DNA from 4 places in the Pseudoalteromonas agarivorans genome. Region 2 is predicted to be linked to each of the others. Evidence: predicted binding sites of a transcription regulator. Region 2 holds the regulator's gene; each other region holds the start of a gene.
The links. The regulator sigma-54, encoded in region 2, starts transcription at its own class of promoters, with help from an activator protein. The targets are predictions, from matches to a motif close to GTTGGCACGNNNNTNGNNT.

Region 1 (5,217 bases), on a different contig from region 2:
ATAGCAGCAGGTGCTTCTGAGGTAGTTAAGTATTTTTTACCTGTCGTTACTTGCTCTTGTGCATTAGCAACACTTTGTTGACTATCGAGTATTTTATTAATGTTGTTTTGGTACATTAAGTTATTTGATAAACGCATAATTACCTCGCTGCACTTAATAAGGTGTCAAAAATTTCTTGAGCTGCAGCCAACACTTGAGCTGATGCTGAATATGATTGCTGAAAACGCAGTAAATTGGCAGCCTCTTCATCTAGGTTTACACCTGAGAGCGACTCATACCACGCTTCTGATTGCTCTGCTAACGCATCAAATGCGCTGGCACTGGTAATGGCTTGGCCAGTGACTACGCCAATATCGCTCACTAACCCTGAATAGGCTTGGTTAAACGTTTCGTGATTGTCGGCAGTGGCTGTTGTCACTACATTTTTACGTACTAACTCACCATTTTGTAAATCAGCGAGTTTTAAACCATTACGGTTATCGTCAAAGCCGCCTTCGTTAAATTCAAGGGTAAAGGTGTCTCCAGTGGCTGGCGTGCCTTCAATGTCAAAATCAAAGCCATAATTGCTATAAGGTGCGCCAGCCTGAGCCAGTACGCCTTCTGCTGGAGGCGTTACTGTAAACGTCGTGGTGCCATTTGCATCTGTAATTTGATATTCGTTTGCAGTGCCTGTTTTAACTAACGTGATATCGCCATTGTCTAAACCAGGGGTAGTGTTAAAGCCACCCGAGGTAACACTTGTTACTTCTCCGGCTGAAATAGTCGCTGTACCTACATTATCTATGCTGTTAGCTGTACGAATAGGCGATGCCAGTGCTAAGTCTTCACCGCGGCTTGTCGCAAGGGAAATACTGGTTGCCGCCTCTGAGTTAAGTTTAATTTGAAACTGATCACCTGTATTACCTGTACCGGCTACATCAATTTGTAAACCAAACGACTCCCCACTCGTAATGTCATCTGAGTCGATAACACCTGATGGCGGTATCGTCGCTAAAGAGGCGCTGCCTATCGGCTCCCCTTTATTATCTATAGGCTGAATGCTCACTTCATTTGCATTAGCGGTATAAGTAACAATAAAGTCGCTGGCAGGCAGTTCACTGCCTTTACCAGCCTCAAGCGTGGCAGTTAAACTGGCGCCGCCGGTATTAGCTTGGTATGCATAAGCACCCACGGTAGGTATATTAAATATATCACCGCCTAGCTCGCCGTTAGCATCCATACCCAATTTATTTTGCTCGTTGAACGCATCTGCAATTGCCAATCCCATTTGGCCAATTTGGTTTTGTGCAGGCACGAGTATGTCGTCTCTAAAAGCCAACAAGCCGCCAATTTTGCCTTTTAATTTAGTTGCATCTATTTCTAGCGGCACAGCTTTGCCGCCATTAACGTCAAGCGTCAATTCTTTAAAATTAGGATCGGGGTCGCCCGACAGTGAAAACAAGTTAAATGTACCGTTTTCCATAACTAAAGATTCACCGCTGCCCATAAAGACGAGTTTTTCGCCATTAGGGCCATCAAGTGTTTCTATATCAACAAGCTCTGATAATTCACGAATCGCTAAGTCGCGCTGGTTATAAATAGAGCTTGCGCTTGATGCGTTATTTGTGCCATTTACGACTGCAATTTCTTGGTTTAACGTATTTATATTTTGGATGAGTGAGTTGGCTTCTTCAGAAAAAATCTCAAGCTGCTCATTCACTATACCTTGTTGCTCAAGCACGATACCCGAAAGCCTATCCATTTGATCAACTAAGCTTTGCGCATCGGTCATTACTAATGAGCGAGCAACTGTTGAAGACGGCTGATTTAGCGCCTCTTGCACGTTATTAAATAATGAATTTATGCCCGTTGATAAGTTATTAGACTCTTCTGAAAAAATAGTATCAACACGGTTGGCTTCTGTTACAAATTGATCAAAAAACGATTTATTTGACGTGTCGCGGTTTAACTGCGACTGGGCAAACTCGTTCAATAACCTGTATGTTTCGCCGCGACCTACTTGGTTATCAACCATCGTGGTAAATTCAGTGCGCTCACGTACGTAGCCTTCTGTATTTACATTGGTGATGTTTTTACTGGTCGTTTGCAACAGCTCAGAGCTTGAACGCACCCCAGCACTGGCAATATTTAATAAACTAAACGACATATTACTTCACTCCTTGGGTAAACGCGCTTGTTGCAATATTTTTAAGCTCACTGCTATTTAGCACTTTTTTTATTTTACTCGCGTAATTAGGATCGGTTGCATAGCCTGCTTTTTGTAGCGAATCTAAAAATTCGTTTGGCTGTGCTGTTTTTTGTAATGCTTCTTCGTAGCGTGGGTTTTGCGTTAAAAAATCGACAAAGTCGTTCACGCTTTCTTTTATAGAATCGTAAGCTCTAAAACTTGCTTGCTTTTTAACAGGGGTACCTTGCTCAAATTCAAGCGTTACTTTACTTGCTTTATCGCCTTCCCAGCTTTTATCTGATTTAATATTGAACAGGTTATTTGAGCTATTCCCGTCGCTTTTATTAATAATATGCTTACCCCAACCCGTCTCAAGTGCCGCTTGAGCCACCATTACTGCAGGGTTTAAACCAATTTTTTCGGCCGCTGTTTTAGCATGCTCCCACACTGCACTAACAAACTCTTCAGCATTATTAAACGACGACTGCTGTGTAGGCTGTGTTGTGGTTTTAGTTTGTGTTGCCGCACTGCTGACTACTAAGTCATCTTTATTTGCTTGCTTTACACTGTGCCCCTTTTCGTGCGGCAGTTCAGAGCCTGCGCGTTTATCACTGATAAAGTCGTTAGTAGTTCTTAATACGGAGCCAGGCATAAAGTTCTCAGCATCTGGTGAGAGCTGCTGAACAATTAAATCAGCCAAACCTAAAGACCCATTTGATGAAAGCTCAGAAGAGAGCTGCTGATCGTGCATTTCTTCAAAAAACTTTACGCCGCTAGAGTTAAACGGACTGTCTTCATCTTCAAATGCTTCGTTGGCTTTACGCATCCCTTTTAGAAGCATTTGGGTAAAAATAGCTTCAAATTGTGCCGCTGCTTTTTTTAGCGCCGCTTTAGAGGCATCAGTAGATGCATCACCGCTGTTTAAAGCGTCTTGACGTAAAGTATTAAGATTACTTAAATCAAAAAAGTTTTGCTTATCGAGGTGATTTGTTTCCATCAGCTTTTTGACACAAAAATGAATAATGCTTTAAGAAATGCAAAAATTGAGCCAAAGAAAGGTAAACAGTAAAAAGCTTAAGTACCTTTTGAGTACTTAAGCTTTATTTGGAAGGGTAAACATTCTTAAAAATAATTAAATAACAACAAGCTGTCCGTTAATTGCACCCGCTTCTTTAAGCGCTTCTAAAATAGCCATTAGGTCTCCAGGTGCTGCGCCTACTTCATTTATAGCACGCACTAAGTCATCTAAGCTAACGCCGGGGTTAAATACAAACGCACGAGAATCATCTTGATTAACGTCAATAATACTTTGCTGTGTAACAACGGTTTCGCCTTCTGCTAATGGATTAGGCTGCGTTACATTTTGCTGTTCAGCAATTGTGACTGTTAGGCCGCCATGGGTTATTGCCGCAGGCTGTAGCTTCACATTTTTGCCAATGACAATCGTTCCCGTACGTGAATTAACAATAATTTTGGCTGAAGTGTCAGCAGGCTTAAACTCTAGGTTTTCAAGCGTTGATAAATAAGACACTCGTTGCGATGCATCACGTGGCGCAATAACGCGTACTGAGGCAGCGTCAATAGCTTGTGCACTATTAGGGCCTACCAAGTTGTTAATTGTTGCTTCTAAACGTTTTGCCGTTGTAAAGTCTGGGCGGTTTAGGTTAAAAGTAATGTAGTCGCCTTGCATAAAAGGGCTTTTAACTTCGCGTTCAACTGTCGCTCCGTTAGGTACGCGGCCAACTGTCGGGGTGTTAATGACCACTTTACTGCCATCTAGCCCTTGTGCTCCTAAACCACCCACAATTAGGCTACCTTGTGCTATAGCGTATACGTTTCCATCCACCCCTTTTAAGAAAGTTTGTAACAAGGTGCCGCCACGTAAACTGCCTGCACTGCCAATAGAAGATACCGTAATATCAATTGTTTGACCCGGCTTTCTAAACGGCGGAAGCTCAGCGTGGACTGCCACTGCTGCTACGTTTTTAATTTTAGGGCTTTGTGTTGAAGGCAGCGTAATACCAAAACTGTTTAGCATGCCTCTAAAACTTTGTTGTGTGTAAGAGTTTTGCTCCCCTGTACCAGGTAGCCCCACCACTAAACCATAGCCTACCAATTGGTTGGCACGTACACCTTCAACCATAGAGACATCTTTTATACGCTCGGCGCTGGCAGAAAATTGCCAGCCTAGCAGTATGATCAAAATAAACGCTTTAATGCTATTCATACTACTATCCTCTAAAACGGAAATAACGAGCTACTAAAGAAACGTGTTAACCACCCTGGGCTTTGCGCTTCTTGTGTTTGTCCTTTACCTGAATATTGAATTCGGGCATTGGCAATTCTATTCGACTCAACCGTGTTATCGGCGCTTACATCTTGCGGACGTACAAGGCCTTCGAGCCTAATAAACTCTTCGCCGGTGTTAAGTGTTAGCCATTTTTCACCACGAATAACTAAGTTACCATTGGGTAAAACACGCATAACATTCACCGAGATATCGCCCACTAAGCTGTTTGACTGATTTGATTTAGAGTCACCGGTAAATGATGAATCACTACCAATGCCAAACTGAATACTGTCGCCACCTATATTGACTGGTAAACCACCTAACCCAATAACGGGGTCTAGGCTGGCTTCGGTTTCTTTATCGGTTTCGGTTTTAGCCGCTTTTGTAGCTTGTGTTGACTCTTCAAGCTTAACGGTAATTATATCGCCGGTTCTAAGTGCTTTTTTGTCTGAATACAAATCATTAAATGTATTGGTGTTAAACAATGAACCCGTTGCAACAACAGGCTCTGCTACAGGCTCTGGGTACATGGGTGCGTAGTAGGGGTCATCTTGAACCACTTCACTATTTTGCGTAGAAACACAGCCACTTAAAAATAAGGTGCCTGCTGCAAATAAAATAACATTACGCATAACTATCCCCTTGTGCACGGTTATAACTGTTGATTGATGTAGCTCATCATTTCGTCAACGGCCGAGATTACTTTTGAGTTCATTTCGTAAACACGTTGAGTTTCGATAAGGTTTACCAATTCTTCCGT
Region 2 (5,217 bases):
CCTTAAAAGCAGAACTATTAGCAAAAAGCTATAAAGGCCGCCAAGTTGTAAAAAATGTAGGCCTTGAGGTAGAAGCCGGCAGCATTGTTGGCTTATTGGGCCCTAATGGCGCAGGTAAAACCACCACCTTTTATATGATTGTAGGGTTAGTACCTAGCGACAAAGGCAAAATTTCTATTGATGATAACGACATTACGTTATTACCTATGCACAGCCGCGCCCGCTTAGGCATTGGCTATTTGCCGCAAGAGTCATCAATATTTAGAAAGCTGACAGTTTATCAAAACTTAATGGCGATTTTAGAAACGCGTAAAGAGCTCAATAAAGCCGCGCGAGAAGAAACGCTTAACAACTTACTTGATGAATTTAGTATTCAGCATATTCGCGATAGCCAAGGTATGGCGCTTTCTGGTGGTGAACGCCGCCGTGTAGAAATTGCCAGAGCACTGGCAGCGAACCCTAAATTTATTTTATTGGATGAGCCTTTTGCTGGTGTTGATCCGATTTCAGTGTTAGATATAAAGAAAATAATAGAACATCTTAAAAACCGTGGCATTGGCGTATTAATTACCGATCACAATGTAAGAGAAACCCTTGATGTTTGTGAAAAAGCCTACATTGTTTCTCATGGGGAGCTAATTGCATCTGGCACCCCAGAACACGTATTAAATGACAAAACTGTACGCGATGTTTATTTAGGCGAGCAATTTAGGCTGTAACATTTAAGCCACACCTACAAGCATCTGCTAATATTAATTATAACAACATAAAAGGATTGTTAGAGATACATGAGGCAATCATTACAGCTGCGCATGGGCCAGCAACTTACAATGACTCCACAATTGCAACAAGCGATTCGCTTGCTGCAGCTCAGTACATTGGATCTCCAGCAAGAAATACAAGAAGCACTTGATAGCAACCCGCTATTAGAAGTAGAAGAGCAAGATTACACGGAAGAGTCGGCTGGAAAAAATGAACAAAAAGCAGATACGGATGATGTAACCGTAAGCGCATCGGCTGACGATACAACCAGCGAGTACGAGCAAGACAGTGGCGAAGCTTTAAATAAAGACACCATTAGCGATGATATGGCAATGGATGTAACTTGGGATGAGTACATGAGCGCAGCCCCTGCTGCATCCTCAGGCCCAATGCCAGAAGATGAGTCTATTTATCAAGGTGCCTCTACTGAAACGCTACATGAGTATTTAATGTGGCAGCTTCAGCTTACTCCTTTTAGCCCAACTGACGAAGCCATTGCTATTGCCATTGTAGAAGCTGTAGATGACTCGGGTATTTTAACGCTAAGTTGCGAAGAAATTTTAGAAAGCTTTAACCAAGAAAACGATGACGAAGTTGAAGTTGAACTTGACGAAATAGAAGCCGTTTTAAAGCGTATTCAGTTATTTGACCCTGTAGGTATAGCCGCGCGCAGTTTACAAGAGTGCTTGTGTATTCAGCTAAACCAGTTTGATAAAGACACCCCTTTTATAGAACAAACTAAAATGATCTTAACCGATCACATTGATCTATTAGCGGCACGCGACTATCGTACATTAATGAAAAAGACTAAGCTTAAAGAAGACGAGCTTAAAGAGGTCATGACCCTAATACATACCCTCAACCCAAAACCTGCAGATACAATAGTAAGGGAAGAGTCTGAGTATGTAATACCGGATGTGTCGGTTAAAAAAATAAAAGGCCGCTGGGTGGTAGAGCTAAATCCAGATAGCATGCCAAAAATACGCGTAAATAGTCAGTACGCGGCTATGTCTCGTACCGTAAAATCAAGTGGTGATAGCCAGTTTATTCGCTCTCACTTACAAGAAGCTAAATGGTTTATAAAAAGCCTTGAAAGCAGAAACGACACGCTACTTAAGGTAACTAACTGTATTGTAAAACAGCAACAGGCATTTTTTGAACATGGCCCAGAAGCCATGAAGCCAATGGTTTTAAACGATGTTGCTGAAATGGTAGAAATGCATGAATCGACAATTTCGCGTGTTACTACGCAAAAATATATGCATACGCCACGTGGTATTTTTGAGCTTAAGTATTTTTTCTCAAGCCACGTAAGCACTGAAAACGGCGGAGAGTGTTCATCAACCGCAATACGTGCCCTAATTAAAAAGCTAATTGCCGCGGAAAACTCAGCTAAACCATTGAGTGATAGTAAAATTGCGGATATATTGGCAGAGCAAGGAATTAAAGTAGCTAGACGCACAATAGCAAAATACCGTGAATCGCTAGCTATTCCACCGTCAAATCAGAGAAAGAGTTTGATATAAGACGTAAAAAACAAAGAGGAAATGCTTATGCAACTAAACCTAACTGGTCGTCACGTAGAAGTAACTGATTCACTTAGAGACTATGTAAATAATAAATTTGCAAAGCTAGAAAGGCACTCAGATCATATTAGCAATGTGCATGTCATTCTCGATGTAGAAAAACTCAACCAAAAAGCAGAAGCGACTATTCATGTAAGTGGCGCAGATTTATTTGCCTCAACAGAGCACCAAGATATGTATGCCGCTATAGACTCGTTGATTGACAAGCTCGATCGTCAAGTCATAAAACATAAAGAGAAGCTTGCTAGACACTAATATTATGAAATTAAGTACATTAGTATGCCAGGACTGCAGCAAAGCTGCGGTCCTTTTTAGTAGTAAAAAAAGAATTTTAGAGTTTATCAGTGAGCTTGCTCATGAAAAGCTCCCCTACTTACCACAACAAGATATTCTTAATGCGCTGGCAAGCAGAGAAAAGCTAGGCAGTACTGGTATTGGCCGGGGGATCGCCATTCCTCATGGCAGAATGGGTGGCGTAGAAGAGCCGCTGGCTTTAGTACTTGTTAGCGACACGCCTGTTAACTTTGACGCTATTGATAACTGCCCTGTTGATATTTTTGTTGCACTCATCGTACCAGATGGCGATAACCAACAGCACCTAAAGACTCTGGCAACCATAGCTGATAAACTGAGCAACAAAGAATTTTGTAAACAGCTGCGTAGTGCTAAAACCGATGCAGAGCTGTATCAAGTAATTGTTGATCAATCGTAGTAAATACTAAGGGCTATAAATGGAGTTAATTATCATAAGCGGCCGTTCTGGTTCAGGTAAGTCGGTTGCTTTACGCGTGGTTGAAGATTTAGGCTATTATTGCGTAGATAATATTCCGGTCAACCTACTGCCCTCTTTAGTGCGAAGTGTTTCAGATAACTATGACAAAATAGCCGTTAGTATAGATGTTCGTAATATCCCCAAAGAACAAGACGAATTTAACGATATTCTCGAGTACCTTCCTGACTTTGCTAAACCCACACTGTTTTATTTAGATAGTGATGATCAAACACTGATCAAACGTTTTTCAGAAACACGCAGATTACACCCTTTATCCATCGATTCACTGCCGCTTGATTTAGCAATAAAAAAAGAAAAAGAACTGCTTGATGTACTCGTAACGCGCGCTGACTTTATGCTTGATACCACCGATTTAAGTGTGCACCAATTAGCAGAGTCAATTCGCGAAAAAATACTGGGTAAAAAAGATAAGCAACTTATTGTAACGTTTGAATCGTTTGGCTTTAAACACGGCATACCTAAAGAAGCTGATTATGTTTTTGATGCTCGCTTTTTGCCAAACCCCCACTGGGAGCCTGAACTTAAACCGCTTACGGGCCTTGATCAACCAGTAAAAGATTTCTTGGCAAATCACAGCATAGTGCAAAAATTCACTTGGCAAATTCAGACCTTTGTACAAACTTGGTTGCCACACTTAGAGCGTAATAACCGTAGTTACCTCACTATTGCAATTGGATGTACTGGTGGTCAACACCGCTCGGTTTATTTAGCGCAAGCCATTGGTGAGAGCTTTGCTATGACGCATCCGAATGTCAAAATTCGTCATCGTGAGCAAGAAAAGTAACCTTAAAATAATAACCTGTTCAGTTTAGGTATAGTAATTTATGCGCTGTGAAGACACATTTTTAATAAAAAATAAATTAGGCTTACACGCCAGAGCGGCAACGGTCCTTGCGCAATTAGCTGTGCAGTTTGATGCTAAAATCACCTTACACCAAGATGATAAAGAAGCCGCAGGCGACAGCGTATTAGCTTTAATGCTACTTGAAAGCAGTAAAGGTAAAGAAGTTAAAGTAGTCTGTGAAGGCCCTGATTCAGAGCAAGCTTTGCATGCGGTTGGGCAATTAATTGCACAACGATTTAACGAACAAGAATAATTTAAAGCACCATAGCCTTATAAGTTAAAGACTTATCAGGCCAGACTATAAAGATTTAGTAAGTTAGGGTATTCCGACTCGCCTAATTTAGTGCTTTAATTTAGAGTAATAAAGCCATGCCCCTGCTAAATTTGGTTACTTAATTTTAAACACTAATTTAGTCCCAGCATTGGGTTTAGCACAAAAAATAAAGAAAATGACAGTGGGCAACACCACTTACTAAACACCTTTCCATTACACAAAAATATTTAGGATGCCAATGCCAGAAGCGTTTGAACAAGACTATCCACTACAGCAATTAAAACAAGTGACTAAATCACTTAATAGTGGGCAATTTGTTCAAGTAAGACGCATGCTAGCAAAAACAGCACCTTGTGATACAGCACTGCTGCTTGAATCCTCTCCGCATAAAATTAGACGCATGCTTTGGCAACTGGTTGACCCAGATGTGCAAGGGGATGTGCTAGAAGAGCTCTCTGAAGATGTACGTTTAGGTATCATTGCACAAATGGAACCTGAGCATATTGCCGCGGCCACTGAGGATATGGGCCACGATGATTTAGGTGAAGTCCTGCGTAGCCTACCTGATACCGTGTACAAAGATGTGGTTAGCGCTATGGATACGCAAGACCGCGAACGCGCTACACAGGCTTTATCTTACCAAGAGCGTTCTGCAGGCGCGCTAATGAACACCGATACGGTGACCATTCGCCCAGACGTTACACTTGATGTTGTGCTGCGCTATATTAGGCTACGCGGTGAGCTGCCAGAGGGCACCGATGATTTATACGTTGTTGATAAACATAACTGTTTTTTAGGTGCATTGTCACTTAGTACACTGTTAACTAATCCGCCTGAAAAAATTGTTCAAGATTTAATGGATGAAGACTGTGAGTCTATCCCTATTTCGATGGATGAAAGTGAAGTTGCTCAGTTATTTGAGCGCCACAACTGGATATCGGCCCCTGTAGTCGATGAT
Region 3 (5,217 bases), on a different contig from region 2:
CAGCCTTACTTAGATAAAAACGTGCAAGGTTTACTTCCTGCTCTTGAAACGGACGAAGGCGTATTAGCGCAATCACTGGCTATTTTAGAGTGGTTAGATGAAAGCTATCCGCAAACGCCGTTAATTTATGGCACTGCATGGCAAAAAGCGCAAATTCGTAATATAAGCTATGCAGTGGCATGTGATATTCACCCAGTAAATAATTTACGAGTGCTCAAGTATTTAAGCAACGTATTGGGTGTAGACGAGCAAGCTAAAGCCGCCTGGTACAGGCATTGGGTAGAGCTTGGGTTTGAAAAAATTGAAATGATGCTAAGTGAAAACAATGAGTTTTGCGTAGGCAATACACCCACTCTCGCTGATATATGCTTAGTGCCACAGGTATTTAATGCGTTGCGTTTTAATGTAGATATGGCTGCGTATCCAAAAATTGCAGCCATTTATGCACGTTGTAATGCATTACCCGCTTTTAGTGACGCCGCGCCGCAAAATCAGCGCGATGCAGTTTAACTTTTTAACGCGCAGTGAATAACACTCACGTGCTCTATTAAATCAAGGCCCAGTTCGGTTAAATAGCCGCCATCTGGGCTGTCTATCACGCCTTTATCAAACAACCTTTGTGCCGCGCTTAATAAATTTGGTTCAGCATCCGAATGTAACTTAATTCCTTGCATTTTGCTCTCACGTGGAAATTTAGCTAATAACGTAAATTCATCTATCATTGTTTGATTAAATTGCATGTGTTCACCTTTTTATAATTGTGTGTTTAAGTCAGTGTTGTTTAACGCTATTACTTACCCTAGCATGTTTTTTAATCGTGTGTACTATTTTTAAACTATCAAAATCCGAGGTCGCTCATGCGCCATATTATGGTTTTATTTATTTTTTTAATTGCGTTCACTTTAGCCCCTAGCAGTTATGCAAAAACAGTCAAAACGCATTCTATTATTGACGCTAATGAGATTATTAATAATGGTGATATTTGTTGGTACGACAACAAACGTTATAGTGAAGGCGCGCTGGTGCAAGTACATTCTTTTACCTTAGTGTGCGCTGCTAAAAACCCGCAGCATAATAACAGTAAGCTAATTTGGCTAAAATTAGATAAAAAAGGCAATATTGTTTATCCCACAAAGCCTAAAACCATTACGGTCAATTAGCGCTAAAAGAGGATTTACGCTACAATGCGCACAGTTTAAATAAGTAGTATGGCTATGGATAATCAACCAAAAAATCCTCTTCATGGGGTAACGTTAGAACAAATTTTAGTAGAGCTTGAGCAGCGCTTAGGGTTTAAAGCCATGGGCGAGCAAGTAAACATTAAATGTTTTACCGACTCACCAAGTATTAAATCAAGCTTAAAATTTTTGCGTAAAACCCCTTGGGCACGCGATAAAGTTGAAGCTCTCTACTTACATACGTTAAGTAACAAACCGCTGCGTAAACCCAAAAGCGCTCAGCGCCCTAAGCCTGCCAGCCAAAGCGATAGCAGTGGTTTTGTTTGGCCAAGCATTAAAAAGTAATACACAAAAATGCACGTTAAACACGTGCATTTTGTATTTTATAACTCCTTACTAATTACATTTAACGAGGCAGGGTCAACTGTAATAGTAAGCGTATCCGCTATTTTTATTTCACCATCGAGTACATACTTAATTTCTTCGTCTGCGGTTATCGTTACTTTTTTAGCGTTAGTGTGATGTGAGCTAATTGCTAAATGCGTTTGTGTAATACTACTAAACATAAGTTCAGCAATGCTTAACACGCGGGTGGTGTTTTCATCACTAGGTAGCAGCCAATTAATGTCTAATAGGCCATCTTCGTGATCGGGCTGACCACCTCCTTGGGCTAATAACGTAGTAAATGGCGCAGCATTAGCCACAATAAAGCTATTTGTATTTACCTCCTGCGTTTGATTATCATCAAGGGTAACATAAAGGGTTTGCGCTTTTTGCTCACTAAATGCCTGAAAAAAACCACTTAAATAGGCAAGCTGACCCGATTCGTTTTTTGAGTCTCTATCTGCTTTTTCTACCATTGATTGCTCATAACCAATCCCCGCTAACAACAGCATTAGCTCGTCATTACAATAGGCCGTATCAATTGTTTGGGTTTGCCCATCAATAATAAGATCGCAGGCCTGCTCAACAGGAATGATTTTAGAGCTAATCCCCATAAGCACATGCGCTAAGGCATTGGCTGTGCCCATTGGAATAATACCCAGCTTGCACTGAGTGTTTACCAACACACTTGCTACTTCTGTCACGGTTCCATCGCCGCCACAGGCAATTATTATATCTGGCTTATCTTTAATAGCTTGTTTAGCAAGCTCAATACCGTCTATTTCTTTGGTGGTGGTTAATACTTCTAAATCATAATACGCCGACAACCTAGCCACTATTAAATGCTCTTTGTCTTGCCACATTTTGGTACCCGACACAGGGTTTGCAATAATAACGGCTTTGTTTTTAATAACTAGCTCCCCCTTTTTATGTCGCTTTGCTAAATGACGAAGTTGATGCTTATTAAGATTTGCGGTTTCGCGGGTTTCTTTTATTTGCGCGAGCACTTGGTGAACATCGGCGTTTTTATCTTGGCTCAGTAAATACGCTGCCATAACAAATACCGAACGCCCTCTGCCCAGTGCACAGTGAACTACCACGCGGCGGTCTTCTTTAATATGATGATGTATCCAGTTAATGGCTTGGTTTAATTGCGAGTGGGTAGGCACACTATGATCAAGCACCGGAATATTTAAATAGCTAATATTTTCTTGTGTAGAGCTCCATTCTAAGCCATCAAACTCACACGTTACATCTAATATTGCCGTTATGCCGTTTTCTTTTAACGTATCAATATCAGAGGGGAACAATCGGCATGCTAAAAATAAATGGTCGTTAATTTTTTGAATGGGAGGGACTTTATCGTGCTTGCGAGAATACGCATTGTAAATTTGAGCACCCAGTAAAAAAGGCACAAATGCCCAGCGAATATAAAATGGAATAACACCATTTTCACGCTTTCTAAAAATTTTCGCCAAATTAAAAATGTAAGCACCACTGACAAGAATTAACGACAATGCACTCCAGTAAAATACCACTGCAAAATATACCGAGTTAACCTCCCACCCTATAAATATAAAAATTAACGCTAAAATTAAATAACTCGTTGCAGCCCACATATTTTCTCCTTTATTTTTACTGTTTTGGCACATTTTTTTACAGCTGTGTATAAGTGTAGTAGCAATTTGCACGCCAACAAAAGTTGTTTTTCAGGAACAGAAACAACACTAAGTGACTGATATAAAATAAATAAAAGTAGATAGCTTTAGCTGTATTCGCATATTAGGCGCTTTTTACACACTAATCGGTCATTTTTTCTCACTACCCAAAGGTAACTGTTTATATTTAAAACTTGTTTCAATGTGTACAGCAGCTAATATAAATGTCAGCTTAAAAGTTTTTGCATCCAATCACTCTTTTCACACGTTTATTGAGAGTGTGTTTATCTTTATTAGTTAAATTTATAACAGCCTGTTTAATCTCTATTTCAAAGCGATTAAGTTGCGCTTAAATAAAACAATTTTTAATTCACGAAGCTCAACACACCTCGGTAATAATAAAAACAACAGGAACCTTATGGAAAACGACAATTTACTTCCCCTTTTGTGTAAAACAGCACAGGGTAACAAAGCCGCGTTTGCTGATTTGTATCAGCAAACAAGCGCAAAGCTTTTTGCGATTAGTTTAAATATGCTGTCAAACCGCGCGCACGCAGAAGAAGTACTGCAAGAGGCATTTATAAAAATTTGGCATAACGCGTCAGAGTACAATTCATCTAAAGGCACAGTTATTAGCTGGATGATAAGCATTGTGAGATACCGCAGCTTAGATGCATTGCGTTATCACAAGGTAAGAAAAGAGCAGGCAATGGGTGACGATGAATACGATGAACAAGCAGTCGATGTTAGTTACGACGAACAAACCAAACTTGTTAATTGTATTGAGCAACTTGATCCCCAACAAAAACAAGCCATTCATTTAGCCTATTACAAAGGGCTAAGCCATGGTGAGCTAGTCAATCACATAGAAACGCCCTTAGGCACAGTTAAAAGCTGGATCAGGCGTGGTTTGCAGCAGTTGCAGAGGTGTTTAACATTATGAATTATAATAAACCAGAATTACTTGATGCTTTAGCAGGGCAGTATGTATTGGGTACTTTAAAAGGCCTGGCACGAAAACGTTTTCAACGCTTAATGCTCAGCTTACCGCAAGCCCGAGAAGCCACTATAATGTGGGAGCAAAATTTAAATGATTTAGCCAGTGCAATTACGCCTCAAACACCCAGCGCGCAAGTGTGGCAGAATATTTTAAATACACTAGAGCACACCAACCAACCCGTTAAACCGGTGATCAAACCAGCTACATCGCTGTGGCGCAATTGGTCATTTATAGCCACAGCTGCCTGTATTATCTTAGCATTTTTAGTTATTCAGCCCACAACTCAGCCCCAATACAGCCAACAAATTGCTTTAGTACAAAACCAAGATAAGCAATCACTGTGGTTTATTAACGTAGATGAGCAAACATTATCGGTTAAAGCCAGTGATAAACTCGTTGCGCAAACCGATAAAGACTACGAGCTGTGGATGATTTTAAAAGGGCAAGACACGCCAATTTCGTTGGGTCTACTGCCTAAAAACGGTGAAAAACAGTTACTCAAAGGCACACGCTTTAAGGCGCAAGACATTGCCCTACTCGCTGTTAGCTTAGAGCCTTTAGGTGGCTCGCCAAACGGCCTACCAACACAAGTACTGTACACGACAGATTTAGTTATTTTATAACTAAATAAACGCGACTGGTTGGTCAAACTTTGTTTGGCCAACCTTTTTATTTATCTTCGGTCTACCGCCCTTTACCATTAATATTTGATTAAACTAAAGTAGGCTTAATCGGGGTGCGATGTTTATCATATTGTGTGCTCAATACCTGCTGCGTTATTTTAATTGCATACACCCCCTGTAATAAGTATAAAACCAAACCGCTTCAGCCCCTTAACACTCTCTTATCACTTCCTTATCTAAATGCAAAACAGCCTGTTGCAAATTTAATCTTGAACGTTAAACACCCCTTTATTAACAAAATAAAAAAATATTTAACTTTTTTGCATCCATTGTGCTTTTTGTTTCGTTATTAGTTATGACTCCAATCAAAACTA
Region 4 (5,217 bases), 130 kb from region 2:
TATGCCATATCTAGTGCTGCAGAACCTGCACGACGAATATCAGCAGTTTGTGTAAACAATGCTTTAAACGCGTCTGTGTATGCATCTAAGTGATGTTTTTGTTTGAAAGGGAAGCCTGTTGCTAAAATAGAACCAGCTAATTCTACGGTTTTAGTAACGCGTAAACGCTTGCTGTTTAGCTGTGCGCCTTGACCACGAGATGCTGTGAAAAGCTCGCCACGAATTGGATCGTAAATTACAGCTTGGTCTAAACGACCTTTTACTTTAAGTGCGATAGAAACCGCGAAATGAGGGATACCCTTGATGAAGTTAGTTGTGCCATCAAGCGGGTCAACAATCCATTGGTAATCTGCATCTTTGCCTTTGTGCTCACCTAGTTCTTCACCAACAATGCAGTGATCAGGGTAAGATTTTAAAATTGTATCACGAATTACGGCTTCGGCTTCTTTATCAATGTTAGTCACTAAGTCGTTAGTGCCTTTTTGTTGAATTTCAACTTTTGATAAATCTTCACTTGCGCGAAGTAAAATTTTGCCTGCGTTGCGCGCAGCGCGAACCGCAATGTTTAACATTGGATGCATGGTATTACCTTTGGGTTGTAAAAGAACGTTTATATATTTAAGCCGGCGTATTTTAGCGACTTTTGCCATAAAGTAAACAATAAACCCTAAATACTTTTGTGCGTTTTTTATACGGCCTTGAAATGCATGTAAATTTATTCGTATCTAAGACGTGTTGGCGTGTATGGATTGAAATTTGTTCAACCGAAGGGCGACTTAATCACAGCGCGAAGTGCGAAGCCTTGGGAGTTCAATAACTTCCATGAAGCAAAGCTTCCGCGTCCTGCTAGCAAACATACTGTTGTAAAAATTAATCTTACAAGGGCAATACACGCCAATAATACTAAAAAGTAAAAAAAGTGCTTTACCTAAAGTTAGCTTGAGGTTTTATCTTGTGTTTAAGCAATCAACTAGGGTAAATAATAATGAAATTAGAACACGTACATTTAGTAGTAAACGATATAAATGCCATGCTTAAATTTTATCAAGCAGCCTTTCCTTATTGGTCAATTAGAAGTGAAGGGCATAACACTTGGTATGGTAAACCTAAGCGCTGGGTACATTTTGGCGACGATAATCACTACATTGCTATAAGCGATAATGGCGAGCATAAAAACAGAGATTTGGCAGGGCATCAAGTCGGGCTGGCTCACTTTGCCTACGTTACAAACAACCTAGACGCTGTTATACAGCGCTTAAAACACGCCGGATTTAGCATTGATAAAGAGGGGGCAGAAAACCCATTTAGAAAAAACGTATATTACCTAGACCCAGCAGGGTTCGAGGTTGAGTTTGTGCAATATATGAGTGACATTCCAAGCGAGCGTAATAACGACTTATAAAATAGGTAGTAAATAACGGTGTAGAAAAGCGCATAATATGGCTTTTCTACCCATTGTGTTTTTACCCGTATTATTTATTACTCACCCCAAGCTGGGCCTTTAAATCATTAGCAAAACTCACAAACTTTTCTTTAATGGTGCGTTTAACTTTTACCTCCACCGAGCCTAAAACTGTTTTACCTTCGAGGTTAATTGTTGGGCCTTGGCGCTTATTAAGCGACACCGTTTTGTTTTCAAAACTACCTAATATACAAAACATTTTAGAAACTACATTAACATGCTCTGGTACGTAAATTTCTTCGCTGCCAAAAATACAATTTACATGCACGGTAACATGTTGGTGGGCAAAAATGGCATCAGTAAAATCTAAAACAATCGACCCCATATAGTTTTGAATATAAATATCTTTAGGCACCACCCATTGGCCGCTACGCTCGCTTGAGCCTAAAATGCTTCGCAGTGTTAAGTTTTCTTCATCCGCTTGTTGGGCGCTGTAGTTAGGGGCAAATTGCGTTTGCTTATGAGCACTGTACTGGGTATCTGTAGTAAGGGTTAAATCCTCTACTAAATTAAGTAACGCGGCATTATCGGTTGCTTCCATTGCACTGTCTAAGCGCCTTTCAAAGGCTTCAGCTGAAATAACACCATGGCTGTAGTTATAAATAAGTTGGTCTATCACTTGTTCGCGAACTTGATCTATTGGGCGGTCTTCAATTTTTACAGACATGGGAATAATCCTTTTTATATGAGTTACCACAGTACATAGCAAGTGGTGTACCAAAAATTAACTATTTATATATCAATGGTTTATTGTTTTAATAACTCCGCTTAATTTATATATTAACGATAGATTAACCAAAACAGCAATATAATCGTTATTTTCACCACTTAAGAAAGTTTTACCTAATAGCCTGTAAATGTTTACTCGGAGGTATTTTTATTTATACCCAATAAAATAGCTAACTTCATGAATTTAAAGTGTTAATAAAGTTGGCCTAAAGCTCGCATATATAAAAGTGTCTTTAATCAAAAGGAGAAAGATTATGAAAACATTCAACAAATCTATGATTGCGGCTTTAGTTCTAGGTACTACAGCTATGGGTGCTCAAGCGGGCACTTGGGAAAATGAAAGTAAAGATGCTTGGATTGATGGTAAGGCAGAAACAGTGCTTCTTATGAACACTAATCTAAACAACTTTGACATTAACACTGATGTAAAAAATGGCAAGGTAGTACTTACAGGTAAAGTAGACAGCGACCTTGATAAAGAGCTAGCTGAAGAACTTGTAATTAGCCTAGATGGCGTATCTGATGTAGAAAACAACCTAACTGTTGTGAAAAACATGGATATGGACGACAAAGATCGTGACACTATGGATGATGACGATAACGACTTAACTGACGCTAAAATCACCACAGTAATTACTACACGTTTCTTATTTGACTCAGAAGTTGACGGTACAGATATCGACGTTGATACCGACAACGGTATAGTAAAACTTAAAGGTTCTGTTGAAACAGAAGCTGAAAAGCAGTTAGCAGTAAAAATTGCTAAAAATGCTGAAGATGTTCGTGACGTAGTAGATGAACTAACTATTGTTGCTGAATAATACACTATACTAAAAAGCCCAGCTTAGCTGGGCTTTTTGCTTGTCATTTTTAAAGGAGCTACATCATGGATATCATTCGTATAATATTGTCGATTTTATTACCGCCACTGGGTGTATTTTTACAAGTTGGTTTAGGTATGCACTTTTGGCTAAATATTTTACTAACTTTACTGGGTTACTTCCCTGGTTTAATTCACGCTATCTACATTATTGCTAAAAAATAATGTGTGGTGTGTTCAATGTGAGCCGGCCACTTTTTTATAGTTATTAAAATTGTAAAAAAGCGGCTTACATACTTCTGCGTTTATTTTTCTGTTATTTCCTACCTATTCGCATGCAAAAAGATTACTATTTAAGCAGTCAGCTTACTGATTGTTAAAATAAAGGTTTTTGCTAGTGACAAGCCTTAAAAAACTTTTTATACTGCAACCCGCTTTAGTCGCTCAGTGGCTAAACGCTTCAAAAATTAACTACCTCGTAGTTATACAAAGTTGGCCCCTTAGCTCAGTTGGTTAGAGCACACGACTCATAATCGTTAGGTCCCCAGTTCGAGTCTGGGAGGGGCCACCACTTTTCAAAGCTTTCCAATTTTTAAATAGTTATAGCCAATAAAAAATATTCTCTACTGTACTTTTTATACAGCATTTAGGTTAGTTGTTTACGTGCCTATACCGTCTCTATTATTTAAAAGCCAGCTTCAATCATTTTCCTATCTGGCCAATACCAAACTATGGGTAATTCAGATGATGGTGTAGATGTGGACTTAAACTGGCTTAGTGCTGGAATAGGTTATCGCACAGCTATTGGCGCGAACACTGACTTTTATGGTTTAGCAACTTACGAAAACGTAGAGCTAGAGGCATCGTATCGTGGAAGTAGTGCTTCGAATGACGAAAATGGCTATAGTCTATCTGTAGGTGTTCGCTCTATGGTAAGTGATAATATTGAGCTAGATGGCCGAGTAGGCAATGTCGATATTGCAGATGAGAGTGAAACATCTTTCAGTGTGGGCGCACGTTACTACATTAATAACAACGTTTCACTTGGGGCTAATTACACCTCATTGGACGAGCTAGATTTAGTTAGCTTAACTGCTCGTTATAGCTTTTAAGTATTAATAAATAAAAAATAAGCGCACTAAACAGTGCGCTTTTTTATGCCATTTACTTTTTTAAGTAGCTTCTAATTTACTTGGTACTTACTGTTAGTACGAATGTAAATAGTGGCTGTTTTGTCGCTAGTGTTCTCAATCGTGTGGGTAAAGTTACCGGTTGATTCTACATAGCTGCCTGCACTTAGGTTTTGCGCTTTATCTTGCTCGCTTGAGTTGTACTCAACGGCGCCGGCTATAACAACAGCACGAAATTCGCTTGCATCTGTTTTTAATTCACCTTTAAAGCCGGCAGGAAGTTTAATCATTGAGCCGTTCATATCGGCTGTACTTCCCCAAAGGTAGGCGGTTTGAACGCCTTGGGCGTTAATGTCGTTTAAATCGCTGCTGTTTAACCATACTATGTTGTCTGCATGTAGGTTTAACGGGCGCTCACCATTATCAAACTGGGCATTAGTTGGTTTAACTAAGTACGGCCCTGAGTCGATTTCTAAGTAAATTAAATTTGTTTCAGCATTGGCTGCAGTGGTGTGGTTTTCACCTGCTGGTTGTGTCCAAAACGAACCCGCTGGCATCCACATTTTTTCGGCTGTTGGGTCGTCATTATGCATTTGCCCTTCAATAACGATACCGCGGTAGGTAATGTTGTGAATGTGCGGCGGAGATTCAAAGCCTTTTTTAAAGCGTACTAACATGCCTGTTGCAGTGTCGGTTGTGCGGTTTCCCCATAAATCTGCAGCGCCAGGGCTTTTATCACCACGTAGCGGGTTTAAGTAACCCCAGTCAATATTGCTTGCAGCAACAACTTTTGATGCGCTTTGCTCTGCAGAGGCTGGCGTTGATATGAGTGTTGCAACCAGTGCAAGAGTTGATGCGTTTAGTAAAAATTTCATTTAAAAGCTCCGTTAAGTTGGTATAGCGCTATAGTACGGCTTAAAATTCAGTCAATAAATGGGCATAAGTTAAATACACTTTCGCAAAAACGTGGATAATAACGTTATAGTTACGCATGCTGGTTTATGCAATAAGAGGGTTTGATGAAAATAGCTGATTTACAAGTATTACTCAAAGTGGCTGAGCTGCAATCAATTACA

Region 1: flgJ (flagellar assembly peptidoglycan hydrolase FlgJ) is a predicted target of sigma-54. The motif match lies at 3,202-3,220, and genes of this name have one in related genera.
Region 3: NQT65_RS06905 (diacylglycerol kinase family protein) is a predicted target of sigma-54. The motif match lies at 3,241-3,259, and genes of this name have one in related genera.
Region 4: NQT65_RS13465 (LiaF domain-containing protein) is a predicted target of sigma-54. The motif match lies at 2,166-2,184, and genes of this name have one in related genera.

Annotation. Positions count from the first base shown of each region.
Region 1 covers NZ_JANIGJ010000008.1:14,570-19,786, reverse strand. Annotated here, with positions in the region: gene flgL (flagellar hook-associated protein FlgL) at 1-137, opposite strand, end outside; gene flgK (flagellar hook-associated protein FlgK) at 140-2,146, opposite strand; gene flgJ (flagellar assembly peptidoglycan hydrolase FlgJ) at 2,148-3,164, opposite strand; gene NQT65_RS14570 (flagellar basal body P-ring protein FlgI) at 3,300-4,394, opposite strand; gene flgH (flagellar basal body L-ring protein FlgH) at 4,406-5,089, opposite strand; gene flgG (flagellar basal-body rod protein FlgG) at 5,110-5,217, opposite strand, start outside.
Region 2 covers NZ_JANIGJ010000007.1:210,154-215,370, reverse strand. Annotated here, with positions in the region: gene lptB (LPS export ABC transporter ATP-binding protein) at 1-719, shown strand, start outside; gene NQT65_RS14055 (RNA polymerase factor sigma-54) at 789-2,288, shown strand; gene hpf (ribosome hibernation promoting factor) at 2,316-2,603, shown strand; gene NQT65_RS14045 (PTS sugar transporter subunit IIA) at 2,608-3,060, shown strand; gene rapZ (RNase adapter RapZ) at 3,080-3,925, shown strand; gene NQT65_RS14035 (HPr family phosphocarrier protein) at 3,966-4,238, shown strand; gene mgtE (magnesium transporter) at 4,498-5,217, shown strand, end outside.
Region 3 covers NZ_JANIGJ010000003.1:49,494-54,710, forward strand. Annotated here, with positions in the region: gene maiA (maleylacetoacetate isomerase) at 1-510, shown strand, start outside; gene NQT65_RS06890 (TIGR02647 family protein) at 507-740, opposite strand; gene NQT65_RS06895 (DUF1496 domain-containing protein) at 858-1,160, shown strand; gene NQT65_RS06900 (VF530 family protein) at 1,215-1,523, shown strand; gene NQT65_RS06905 (diacylglycerol kinase family protein) at 1,562-3,181, opposite strand; gene NQT65_RS06910 (sigma-70 family RNA polymerase sigma factor) at 3,639-4,163, shown strand; gene NQT65_RS06915 (anti-sigma factor) at 4,160-4,843, shown strand.
Region 4 covers NZ_JANIGJ010000007.1:83,829-89,045, forward strand. Annotated here, with positions in the region: gene suhB (inositol-1-monophosphatase) at 1-581, opposite strand, end outside; gene NQT65_RS13460 (VOC family protein) at 986-1,402, shown strand; gene NQT65_RS13465 (LiaF domain-containing protein) at 1,473-2,129, opposite strand; gene NQT65_RS13470 (BON domain-containing protein) at 2,446-3,012, shown strand; gene NQT65_RS13475 (YqaE/Pmp3 family membrane protein) at 3,078-3,236, shown strand; tRNA gene NQT65_RS13480 (tRNA-Ile) at 3,506-3,582, shown strand; gene NQT65_RS13485 (outer membrane beta-barrel protein) at 3,716-4,123, shown strand; gene NQT65_RS13490 (DUF4437 domain-containing protein) at 4,195-5,016, opposite strand; gene NQT65_RS13495 (LysR family transcriptional regulator) at 5,161-5,217, shown strand, end outside.